Regions from separate parts of the Paenibacillus sp. NPDC056579 genome, predicted to be linked through region 1. Evidence: riboswitches for the same ligand, from Rfam matches in the RefSeq annotation. Region 1 holds a riboswitch; the other holds the start of a gene.
The links. Region 1 has a riboswitch for cyclic di-GMP ahead of ACFQ88_RS10710 (fibronectin type III domain-containing protein). Riboswitches for the same ligand answer to the same signal wherever they lie in the genome.
Positions count from the first base shown of each region.

Region 2: linked by a shared signal. The riboswitch ahead of ACFQ88_RS16985 (chemotaxis protein CheX) and the one ahead of ACFQ88_RS10710 (fibronectin type III domain-containing protein) in region 1 are both predicted to bind cyclic di-GMP.

Region 1 covers NZ_JBHTVD010000002.1:693,211-698,426, forward strand. Annotated here, with positions in the region: gene ACFQ88_RS10705 (adenosylcobalamin-dependent ribonucleoside-diphosphate reductase) at 1-1,702, shown strand, start outside; cyclic di-GMP riboswitch class I at 2,250-2,353, shown strand; gene ACFQ88_RS10710 (fibronectin type III domain-containing protein) at 2,409-5,216, shown strand, end outside.
Region 2 covers NZ_JBHTVD010000003.1:982,791-988,006, reverse strand. Annotated here, with positions in the region: gene ACFQ88_RS17000 (bleomycin resistance protein) at 8-424, opposite strand; gene ACFQ88_RS16995 (VOC family protein) at 467-868, opposite strand; gene ACFQ88_RS16990 (VOC family protein) at 873-1,283, opposite strand; cyclic di-GMP riboswitch class I at 1,572-1,662, shown strand; gene ACFQ88_RS16985 (chemotaxis protein CheX) at 1,874-2,323, shown strand; gene ACFQ88_RS16980 (sensor histidine kinase) at 2,520-3,560, shown strand; gene ACFQ88_RS16975 (efflux RND transporter permease subunit) at 3,949-5,216, shown strand, end outside.

The DNA.
Region 1 (5,216 bases):
TGTATACCGTACCGTAAAAGCTCGCGAGGTGTGGCATACCATCATTGAATCGGCATGGAAGTCAGCCGAGCCGGGCGTCGTCTTTATGGAGTATTACAACCAGATGTCCAACAGCTGGTACTTCAATCCGATCATTTGCACGAATCCGTGCGGCGAGCAGGGATTGCCGGCTTGGGGCGTATGTAATTTGTCCGCGATTAACTTGTCCAAGTTCTATGATGCCGAGAAGCATGACGTGGATTGGGATGAGCTGGGCAAAGTGGTTCGTTATTCGACTCGTTTTCTGGACAACGTTATCGATAAGACGCCTTACCATTTCGAAGAAAACCGGATCAACCAGCAGGGTGAGCGCCGCGTAGGCCTCGGAACGATGGGACTTGCCGAGCTTATGATTAAGCTGGAAATTCGTTACGGCAGCCCGGAGTCCCTTGTGTTCCTTGATCAGATCTACGGCTTCATGGCCAAAGAAGCTTATCTTGCTTCTGCCGAGATCGCATCGGAGAAAGGAAGCTTCCAGAAGTTCGAAGCGGACAAATTTTTGCAGAGCGGCTTCATGAAGAACATGACCAGCGTATATCCGGAAGTGGGCTCAGCGATCCAAAAGAAAGGAATGCGCAACGTCACGGTTATTACCCAAGCGCCTACGGGCAGCACGGGTACGATGGTTGGCACGTCTACCGGTATCGAGCCTTACTTTGCTTTTGAATATTACCGTCAAAGCCGTCTTGGCTTCGATAAGCAGTATGTTCCAATAGCTCAGCAATGGAAGGATGCTCACCCGGGCGAGGAGCTGCCGGAATATTTCATAACGGCGATGGATTTGTCGGCCGAGGATCATATTCGCGCCCAAGCCGCTATTCAGAAGTGGGTGGACAGCTCCATCTCCAAGACAGCGAACTGCCCTGCTGATTTCACCGTAGAGGAAACGAAAAATTTGTATGAGCTTGCGTTCGACCTGGGCTGTAAAGGTGTTACGATCTATCGCGACGGCAGCCGCGACGTACAAGTGCTGTCCACGGACAAGAAAGAAGATAAGGCCGATGCACAGACTAAAGGTGAAGCTGTGAAGGCGGAATCGAGTAAAGAGGATAGCACGAAGCAGGAGAGTCTTGCGGTAGCTACTACAGCAGCAACGGTTGCAGCTTCTTCCGAAATCAAACCGGGAGCGGTATTGGATAAGGAATACAAACGCCGTCCGCAAATATTGCGCGGTGCTACCTATAAATTCAACACACCGTTTGGCATGGCTTACATCACGATCAATGATATGAATGGCACGCCTAGCGAAATCTTTTTGAATGTCGGCAAAGCCGGCTCCGACGTATTCGCCATGTCGGAAGCGCTCGGACGCGTCATCTCGCTGTTCCTTCGCTACGGAGATCATGGCAACAAGGTACAGCTGCTGACCAAGCATCTGAAGGGCATCGGCGGTTCCGGCGCGATCGGCTTCGGCGCTAATCGCGTAGAATCTATTGCCGATGCAGTAGCGAAGGCACTGGAGATGCACGGCGACTTCTCCGACGAAGCGGACGCTTACGTGACGGCGACGCAGGAAGTCGTCATGGAGTCGACGGCGAAATACGCAGTGACTCGCCAATCGGCCACGTCGCTCGACTTGTGCCCGTCTTGCGGCAGCGCCTCGCTGATTAACAGCGAGGGATGCAAGAACTGCACCAACTGCGGCTACAGCCGTTGCAGTTAAGATAAAGAGAGGGGGAGGCCCCTCTCTTTTTTTCTCTTCTTTTTTATGTGAAATTCCAGAATTAATTAGAATTGTTTCATAATTCGTTAGACGGTTTGTTTCAGATTTTTTAGAATTTGATTTTATGCGTATTAGCATATGAAAATATATCAAGGCAGACGAGTGCTATTTTCGTCTGCCTATTTTATTAGTGATAAAGGATAGATAGCGGTATGACTAAATTACTCTTTGTGCCTGAATAGCTGAAGAAAGCTATTTTAAATTTGGGGACAGCTTTTTAATATTGAACTACAACTAAGAAGCAGTTGCCGATATGTATCGGCAGCAGCGTGTTGCTAACAGCCGATTCTATGAAAGGTTTTGAGTTCTCTTTAATATGTTTCCCATGCATGTACTTAGTAATTATTACTATATACGTCTATTGTCCTGCATCTTTCGACATAAGTTTTAAAAAAGTTACAAAATAATGCAGGACATTTCTACTAAATGTAGAATATTGGATAATAGTAGTAGAGACATTGTCTCATTTTTAGATTAAAACCGACTGAACAGAAAAAGGCAAACCTATCGAAAGATAGGGACGCAAAGCCACGGGCCTAAGACTTATGTCATGCATCAGCATGGATAAGGGATGGCAGCCGGGCCGCCCGATCGTGTTGGTTTTTTTGCGTTCAAAAAAGAACATTAGGGAGAAAAATGTAAAAGTATGGGGGTAAATGATGTGAGATTTAGCTTCAATATCATGACGAAAGTAGTATGTTTCTTTATGATGTTACAGTTCGCGCTTCCGTTGATCAGTCAATTGAATGTTATGGCATTAGCGGAGCAGCCGGATGAGATCAAAATAAACTTTCAGCCATCAGGTACACCGATGGTCCAGGACTACCTTCCTGATTATGGAGAAGTATTCGGATTGCAAAATGGCTACCAATATGGTTGGAATATTTCCCACACAGACGCAACCGTTGTTCGTTCTACTTATCAAGCGTCCGAGTTGAACTCTCACGTGCGCATTCGCCAAAACGGGTATTGGGAAATGAAACTGGACAATGGAAGTTATGAGGTTTCTGTAAGTGTGGGAGACGCCGTTTATTCGAGCAACAACACGTTGTTTGTTGAAGGAATCCCCTTTTTACAGCAGTCTGCTGTAAAAGGCGGAGAGCATTTAATAATTACGAAGCCAATTGATCTGAAAGATGGCAAGATAACTATCCGATCCGACGAATCGTCAGAAGGTCAAACTGCTATTCAGTTTATTGAAATTAAGAAGATCGGATCGACAATCCTGAAAGCAACAGCAATTCCTACTGATGATAACCCTACAATTGGTCCTCCACCAGAGGCGAAAAAAAATCCTGGGGATAAAGTGATTCTTTCTGGAAAGATGAACAACGAGCATAATTCGCCACCTTTTATCAGAGTAAGAGGTCTGCAGGAAGAAATTGAGCGGTATATGCAAGCTGGGGAAGAGCAGAGAGCAGAAGTACAATCAGATTACGAACGTAAAGCAACTCCATGCTCAAATTGCGATTCGGCAGGGCTCTTGAGAGCAATTGAAAACAGCACGCAGAATCCCGTAATAATCAAGGCAGGGCATCTAAATCTTGACTCTTCTATAACGTTAGGCTCTTCCTCGCGACCGGTTGTGCTTATAGCTAATGGCATTAATATGAACAGGAAATTAGATATTAATGTCACGGGCCTACTTATTGTAAAAGGAAACGTAAATGCGAATTCGGATGCAAACGTGTATATTCATGCTCCACGGGATAATGTCCTTATAAGTGGAGGGAGTCTTTGGGTCGAGGGGAATTTTCACCTAAATAATAACTCCATTTTAAAAGTAGATGATCAGCTTTTTGCCAGAACGTTAATTTATAACAACGGTTTACTTGATGTTCAGGCTAAGACTTTATGGATATCCGATAAACTTCATATTAATACCAAAGTGCAAATGCAAGTCGAGGATGAGATGGTGATCGGCGATCTTGTATCGAATAACGAAACGGCCACCATTACCATACGAAAGGGAGACTTATTTATACATAACAATGTTCATGTCAACAACCACTTGGAAATCAAGACAGGCGGATGGTTTGCAATGGGAGGAGATATGACGGCAAATAAGCGGCCAATCATACAAACAGGAAACGATGGACAGACCCAATTAAAATATACATTGCATGGTCTAAAGGCTAAGTATTACAGCGAAGGAAGCTTTAAAGGCAATGTGTATACGAAGGTAGACGAGACGATTGATTTGAACAGCAGGCCGATCTTTCCGGTGGAAGGGTTTAACGATCGTGACTTCTCCGTCATATGGTCTGGCCAAGTTGAACCTCAGTACAGCGAAAACTATAAATTTGAAGTGGATACAAGAGGAGCTGTAAAACTATGGGTTGATGATCAATTGCTATTAGAACGCTGGGACGAGCGTTACCAGGGCCGTTTATCCGGGAACATTAATCTGGAAGCTGGTAAGCGGCACAATATTCGTATGGAGTATTCCAGTACAGATAGTAATCCAAAGGCAACCCTTTATTGGGAGAGTACCTCTCAAAGAAGAGAAGTTGTCCCTCAAAATCGATTATACCCGTTTGCTACGCCTGTCATTACCGCAATTCCTACGGAAACGGGGATCGTACTCCGATGGACACCTATTTTTAATGCGGATGGCTATGAGCTGGAAATAGACGGGACGTTGCATTCACTGGGTAACCTAACCGAATACAACTACGATAATTTGGAATCGGGGACCCTTCATTCATTCCGAATACGTGCAAATAGTGGTGATTTGATCGGGCAATGGTCTCCAATTGTTCCCGTTTGGACTCTGCCGGATGTACCATCTAACATACGTCTTGACTCAACTAGCACTTCCGTACAGCTTGAATGGGATGCAGTTCGAGGGGCAACAGGGTACGATGTCGAGTTTGGTGGGATGATTCTGGATAACGGTGCATCAACTTTGTTTGTGGATAATGATTTGAATCCCAATACTCAGCGCAGCTTTAGGGTTAGAGCGAAAAACTCCAGCGGTCCTGGTAAATGGAGCAACGTGATCTCTAAAATTACATTGCCTGGAGTTCCTGGTGATCTTACAGCTTCCGCTTCAGATACATCGATTAAGGTTGCATGGAGTCGAGTCTCAGGCGCAAGTGGATATGATTTGATGGTAGATGGAATTGTTGTGGATGCAGGAGAAAGCAATACGTATTCTCATGACAAGCTAGGGCCATATACGACTCATCAATATCAGGTAAGATCTAAAAATTCGGATGGCACTAGCGAGTGGAGCCTTATTAAAGAGGCAACAACGTTACCAAGAATACCGGAAGGAATTATGGTGGGAGCTAAATCAGCAAGTTCGCTAGAATTGACATGGACAGCTGTCGAGGAAGCTGAAGCATATGAAGTGGAAGTTGACGGAGTGCCACAATCTGTAGGAACTTCTACCAGCTATACTCATTCTGGACTGAGTCCAAGCTCCGAGCATACGTACCGAGTTCGGGTT
Region 2 (5,216 bases), on a different contig from region 1:
GCTTTAATTAGCTTCTTAATTCTTCCAGTGCAAGCTCGGGATTGACGATGCCGCCGCCAAACGCGATGCTATACCCATTGCAATCCTGGATTGTAAATTCGCTCCACTGCAGGGAATAGTGAGGGGCTCTAGCTATGGTGACATGGCTGCCGGCTAATTCGCTAAACAACAAGTCGACGGCGTTCGTATAACAGAACACGTCGAAGTACTGCTCCTCGTACATGGAACTGAGCGGCTTCACATCGTCCTCGTGCCGGGCTTGCAGCAGAATGAGAGTCAGTTTATCCCGCGAGACGTGATGGTGCTTGATGTTCCCGCCTATGGCCTCGTAGGCAAATCCGAGACAAGTGTAAAATTGGATCGATTGCTCGAGATTTTTTACCAACAGGACAACGGCGGTGCCACTAATCTGAATTGGAACCAATGAAGACCATTCCCTTCTTTAAATAGTCAGTCAGGACATCAATCACTTCATTTTCCCGGCGCCGAATACAATGACGTACTGATCCGGGTCGCTAACCGCAAATTCCTTCCATAGCATATCGCCTTGATCTTCAAGCTTCATTTCGTAATGAATCACAGCTCCGTCGGAGCGAAATTGCTCAAGCAGATCATCAATCCGGTCCCAGTCCGTATAAGCATATGAATCGATGCCGCAGAGCGGGCCTTCCCATTGCTTCGGATAGTTGGCGACGCGAGGCTTGCGGTTCGGCCGGACAGCATCTGCATGCTCCGCTTCATATAAAATAAATCCAAGACGGGGCTCCTTGCGTTCCGCATGTCCCCAGCTATCCACAGTACATCCCAGCTGGTTTTTGTAATATTCCTTGGATCGTTGGAGATCGCTAACTAACCTAACTTGATTCATGGATCTAGCCTCTTTCATTGGTTTTGGTTGGCCAGCCGCCCCATAGATGCAGCTTATTCCCATCCGGGTCATAGGCATGAAAGCTGATCCCGCAGCCGCCGTTATCCGCAAACGAGTCTGTTTTTACACCGTTCTCTACCATCCGCGCATGCAAATCTTCGATATCGTAGACTTCTACGGTTAGCGCCGCCATTTCAGGATCGTCTATGGATTTGTAATTCAAGGTGGTCCGTTCTTCCGTCCGTATTAGAAAGATGGATTGATTCGATCCGACCTTTAGTTGGGCTTGATCCTCGCACGGCGGTCTAAGAAAGGTCAGTCCCAGATGCCGTTCATACCATGCAGCGGATGACAGCGCATTGGTAACCGGTATATATATCGTTTCGATTTGTTTCACAACAGGCTTGTTTTCCATAATAATAACCTCCTTCCTAATGCTTTTGCCTCCACATTATCATATACAAAAAAAGGAAAATGAGGAAGGAGATTCTTCGGTATCCTTGCTCATTCCCTTTTCACAGCCTTGTTTCGTGTGAAGTAAGCAATTATGCTTAGTTCCAAAATTCTATCACGGAAGAGTCGGAGCTGGCGCCGATTTAGGAGCAAAGTCGCGGGTCCGGAAGAAAAAATATACGGAACTGGTACTATTTTATCAGCTTATGTGCTACAATGTGTTTAGTTTTGTTACATCACATCCATCGACAAACCGAAAAGGCAAACTTGCTGAAAAGCAAGGACGCAAAGCCTCAGGCCTAAGGGACTATCGAATATCCTACGGCGGCTGGGTTACCGAAATTGCGCTATATTTCAGTTCTTGTACAACAAGACTGCCCAATTTCGGGCAGTTTTTTTTATTTACCACAATAGAATTTATAAGATTCCGAATATCATCGGATGAAAAATTCTATTTGGCGATTAAACCTACCTTTGAACGCGGTCGCTCATCTTTTGAAAGGCCTGGGTAGAGGTTTCTCACCTATTTTATTTGAAAAGGGGTTGTATTGTGTGCAAGCGAATTTCGTGAATCCGTTCCTAACCTCGTCTCTTCATGTTATCGAGACCTTGATTCAAATCAAACCGGTCGTAGGTCAACTTAGTATGAGAACGATTCACTATGCGGACGATTATGTGTGGCTGAAGATTGGCATTTTGGGGCAAATGAACAAGGATATTTTATTCGGATTTCCCGAGACGGTAGCCTTCCGGATGGTTTCCGGGATGATGGGCGGCTATCCCGTCACTCAATTCGATGAGCTGTGCCAAAGCGCGGTCGGAGAATTGGGTAATATGATCAGCGGAAACGCAAGCACGCTATTGTACCAGCAGGGCATCGAGGTAGACATTACCCCGCCGAATCTTGTTAACGACTCGGCCTATGAATGGGGCGGTCAAGTATTCAGCATTCCTCTTACCATCGAAACGATCGGAGAGTTTAACATCTACATCTCTGCATAACATCCGTTGTCCGAATCTAAAGTCAAAATGTATATAAAATCCTGTAAAAACTGGCATTGGACTTCTATCGGCTTTGTGATATGTTATTATAGATCACACTACTACATATAGGCGGGTTTTCATCATGGTTGAAGAGCCTTTGCTAAAGCAATTGCGGGACTGTAAGCCAGTGGTTATAGAAAGATGGCTTCAATATATGAAAGGGCATCATGCAGACTACAATACAGCCAGCTTGAACCGTAAAGCCGATGTGTATTTTGATTATTTAACGGATTTGCACATCGATATGACCGAGCATCCGCTGCAGGAAGTGGTGCCCGATTGGTGCGCAAAATATCAGGAATTAGAGCTTGAGATCATAGATATTATTCGCTGTTCCCATTTGTGGAGAAAGTCGCTGATTGAGGTCGGGAGCGATTTTCTTACTTTAAAGCTGTTTCGTGAAATTTGCTTGCGGGTCGATCATTTTGAAGTTTTGCTGTGCGAGAATTATTGGCAGCGGACCATCTCCGACCTGAAGGAAAAGGATATGGCTATTAATCAGCTGCATGACGACCGGATTACGCTGCTCGGGAAGATGGCCGCCAGCATGGCTCACGAAATCCGCAATCCCCTCACTTCGATTAAAGGCTTTTTGCAGCTGCTGCGTACGAACCTTAGAGCATTGCCGATGGAGAAGGCGGATGCTTATCTGGAATTCATAGAAGCGGAATGCAACAACATGCATATGCAGGTGACCGGCTTTCTCAGCTTTTCCAAAAGGCCTATTATAGAAGAAGAGCTTGCGGATACTTCGCTGAAGCAGATACTGGAATACAATCTGTCTTTGCTGAATCCGAGGCTTATTAACGAGAATGTAGTTTTGAAGGTGGACATTCCCGACTCCATAACGCTTCGGGTACAAAAGCTCGCCTTTCAGCAAGTATTGAACAACCTGCTTAATAACGGGATCGATGCGTTGTCGGAGGTTAAATACGAAAAGATCATATCGATCAAAGCTTTCGAGGATCAGGATCATACGTGGATATGGATAGGCAATAACGGTCCCGCCATCCCCGCGGAGCTGGCCAAGACGCTCTTTGCTCCTTTTGTCACGAACAAAACGAACGGAACCGGCCTGGGACTAGCCATTTGCAAGCAAATCATGACCAAAAACAACGGCGATATTTCATTTCAAAGCACGGACCGGGAAACGACCTTCAAGCTTTCGTTTCAGAGGCCGAAGCTGGCACTATAGCATCGTTCAAATCATTCAACCGCAGGCCATCGGCTTGTGGTTTTTTTGTCGTCCCGAAAGAGCAGGCGCGGATTATATCGGTGGTAATAGTAGCAACATTTTCAGCTGGCCGGCAGCGGATTCAATTCGGTATAGTAGAGTCAAGACGTGAACAGAGCTTTAGTGTTGGATGGGCAATAGATCCGAGGCGAGGCTCTGTTTTTTGCATGTAAATAGTTTGGATCGGGACTCCCCGCAAAGTGTCTGATGGACTTCGAAGCCAAAGCTTCACTTTGTGGGGTATTTTGTTTTGCAAAATTTACTACCGCGGATGTATCGCCGTGTTCATGCTCCGTTCATATTCGTCGTGTACTTTTAGTAAAGTCGTTTGAATTTAGGAGGGAAAGCAATGGATCGATTGACCCATTTCTCCATGAAAAATGTGGCCGCGGTATTCATCATTATCGCCTTGCTGATGGGCGGAGGCTTATACTCGGCATCCACATTGAAGGTGGAGAATATGCCGGATGTTTCGTTTCCGGTCGTTCTTATATCTACTACTTACCCGGGACCTCCTCGGGATGTTATGGAAGAGGTCACCAAGCCGCTCGAAGATAAAGTGGCGAACCTGGAGGATCTCGATACGTTGACCTCGACCTCCAGCGATAATATGTCAACGATCATCGTTCAATTGAAGCAGAACGCGGATACCGATAAGCGGAAGCAGGACATCGAGAGCCTCGTTCAGGAAGTGAAGCTTCCCGCGACGGCGGATAGACCGAAGGTATCGACGTTCGGCTTCGCTTCGATTCCCGCTTATTACTTAGCGATCTATGCCGACAACGGCATGAGCCAGACGGAGCTGGACAAGCTGTACGAGGATCAGATCGAGCCGGGCTTCGAGGCGATGCAAGGGATTGACCATGTCGACTCCGTCGGTTCGAGAGAAACCTCCATGGATATTCAGCTGGATGCCGATGCATTGAACAGCTTCGGTTTAACGCCGGCCCAAGTCACAGCGTCGCTTCGCAATGCTTTGTCCAAAGGTCCTATCGGTTCGGTCGATTTTGACGGCAATACGAAGATGGCCAGAGTCACGGGCGATCTGGACAGCTTATACAATTTGGAGAAGATGGAGCTGACCATCGGTAACGGCAGCACAATCACTCTGGACCAGGTTGCCAAAATCAAGGCCGTAACGGATGCGACATTCAACGCGCGGTTCGACGGCAAGCCGGCTATCGGCATTCATTTGTATAAGACCAAGGCAGCCAATGCGGTCGAATTTTCCGATGACGCCGACAAGCTGATAGAGCAATGGCAGCAAACGATGCCGGGCATCACGTTCAAATCGGTTTATAACAGTGCGGATCAGGTGAAAGAATCCGTCAACGGCATGCTGAAGGAAGGCATCTCCGGTGCATTGCTGGCATCAATTATGATTTTGCTGTTCTTGCGCAATGTGAGAATGACGCTGATCGTTCTCGTGTCGATTCCTTTATCGATTCTGATTACATTGCTGATGATGTCGCAGCTGGGCATTACGCTGAACATCATGACGCTGGGCGGTATGTTCATCGCTGTCGGACGCGTCGTCGATGATAGTATCGTCGTTATCGAGAATATTTACGCATCGCTGCAAAAAGCCCATGAGCGCAATGAATCGGTCATCAAGCT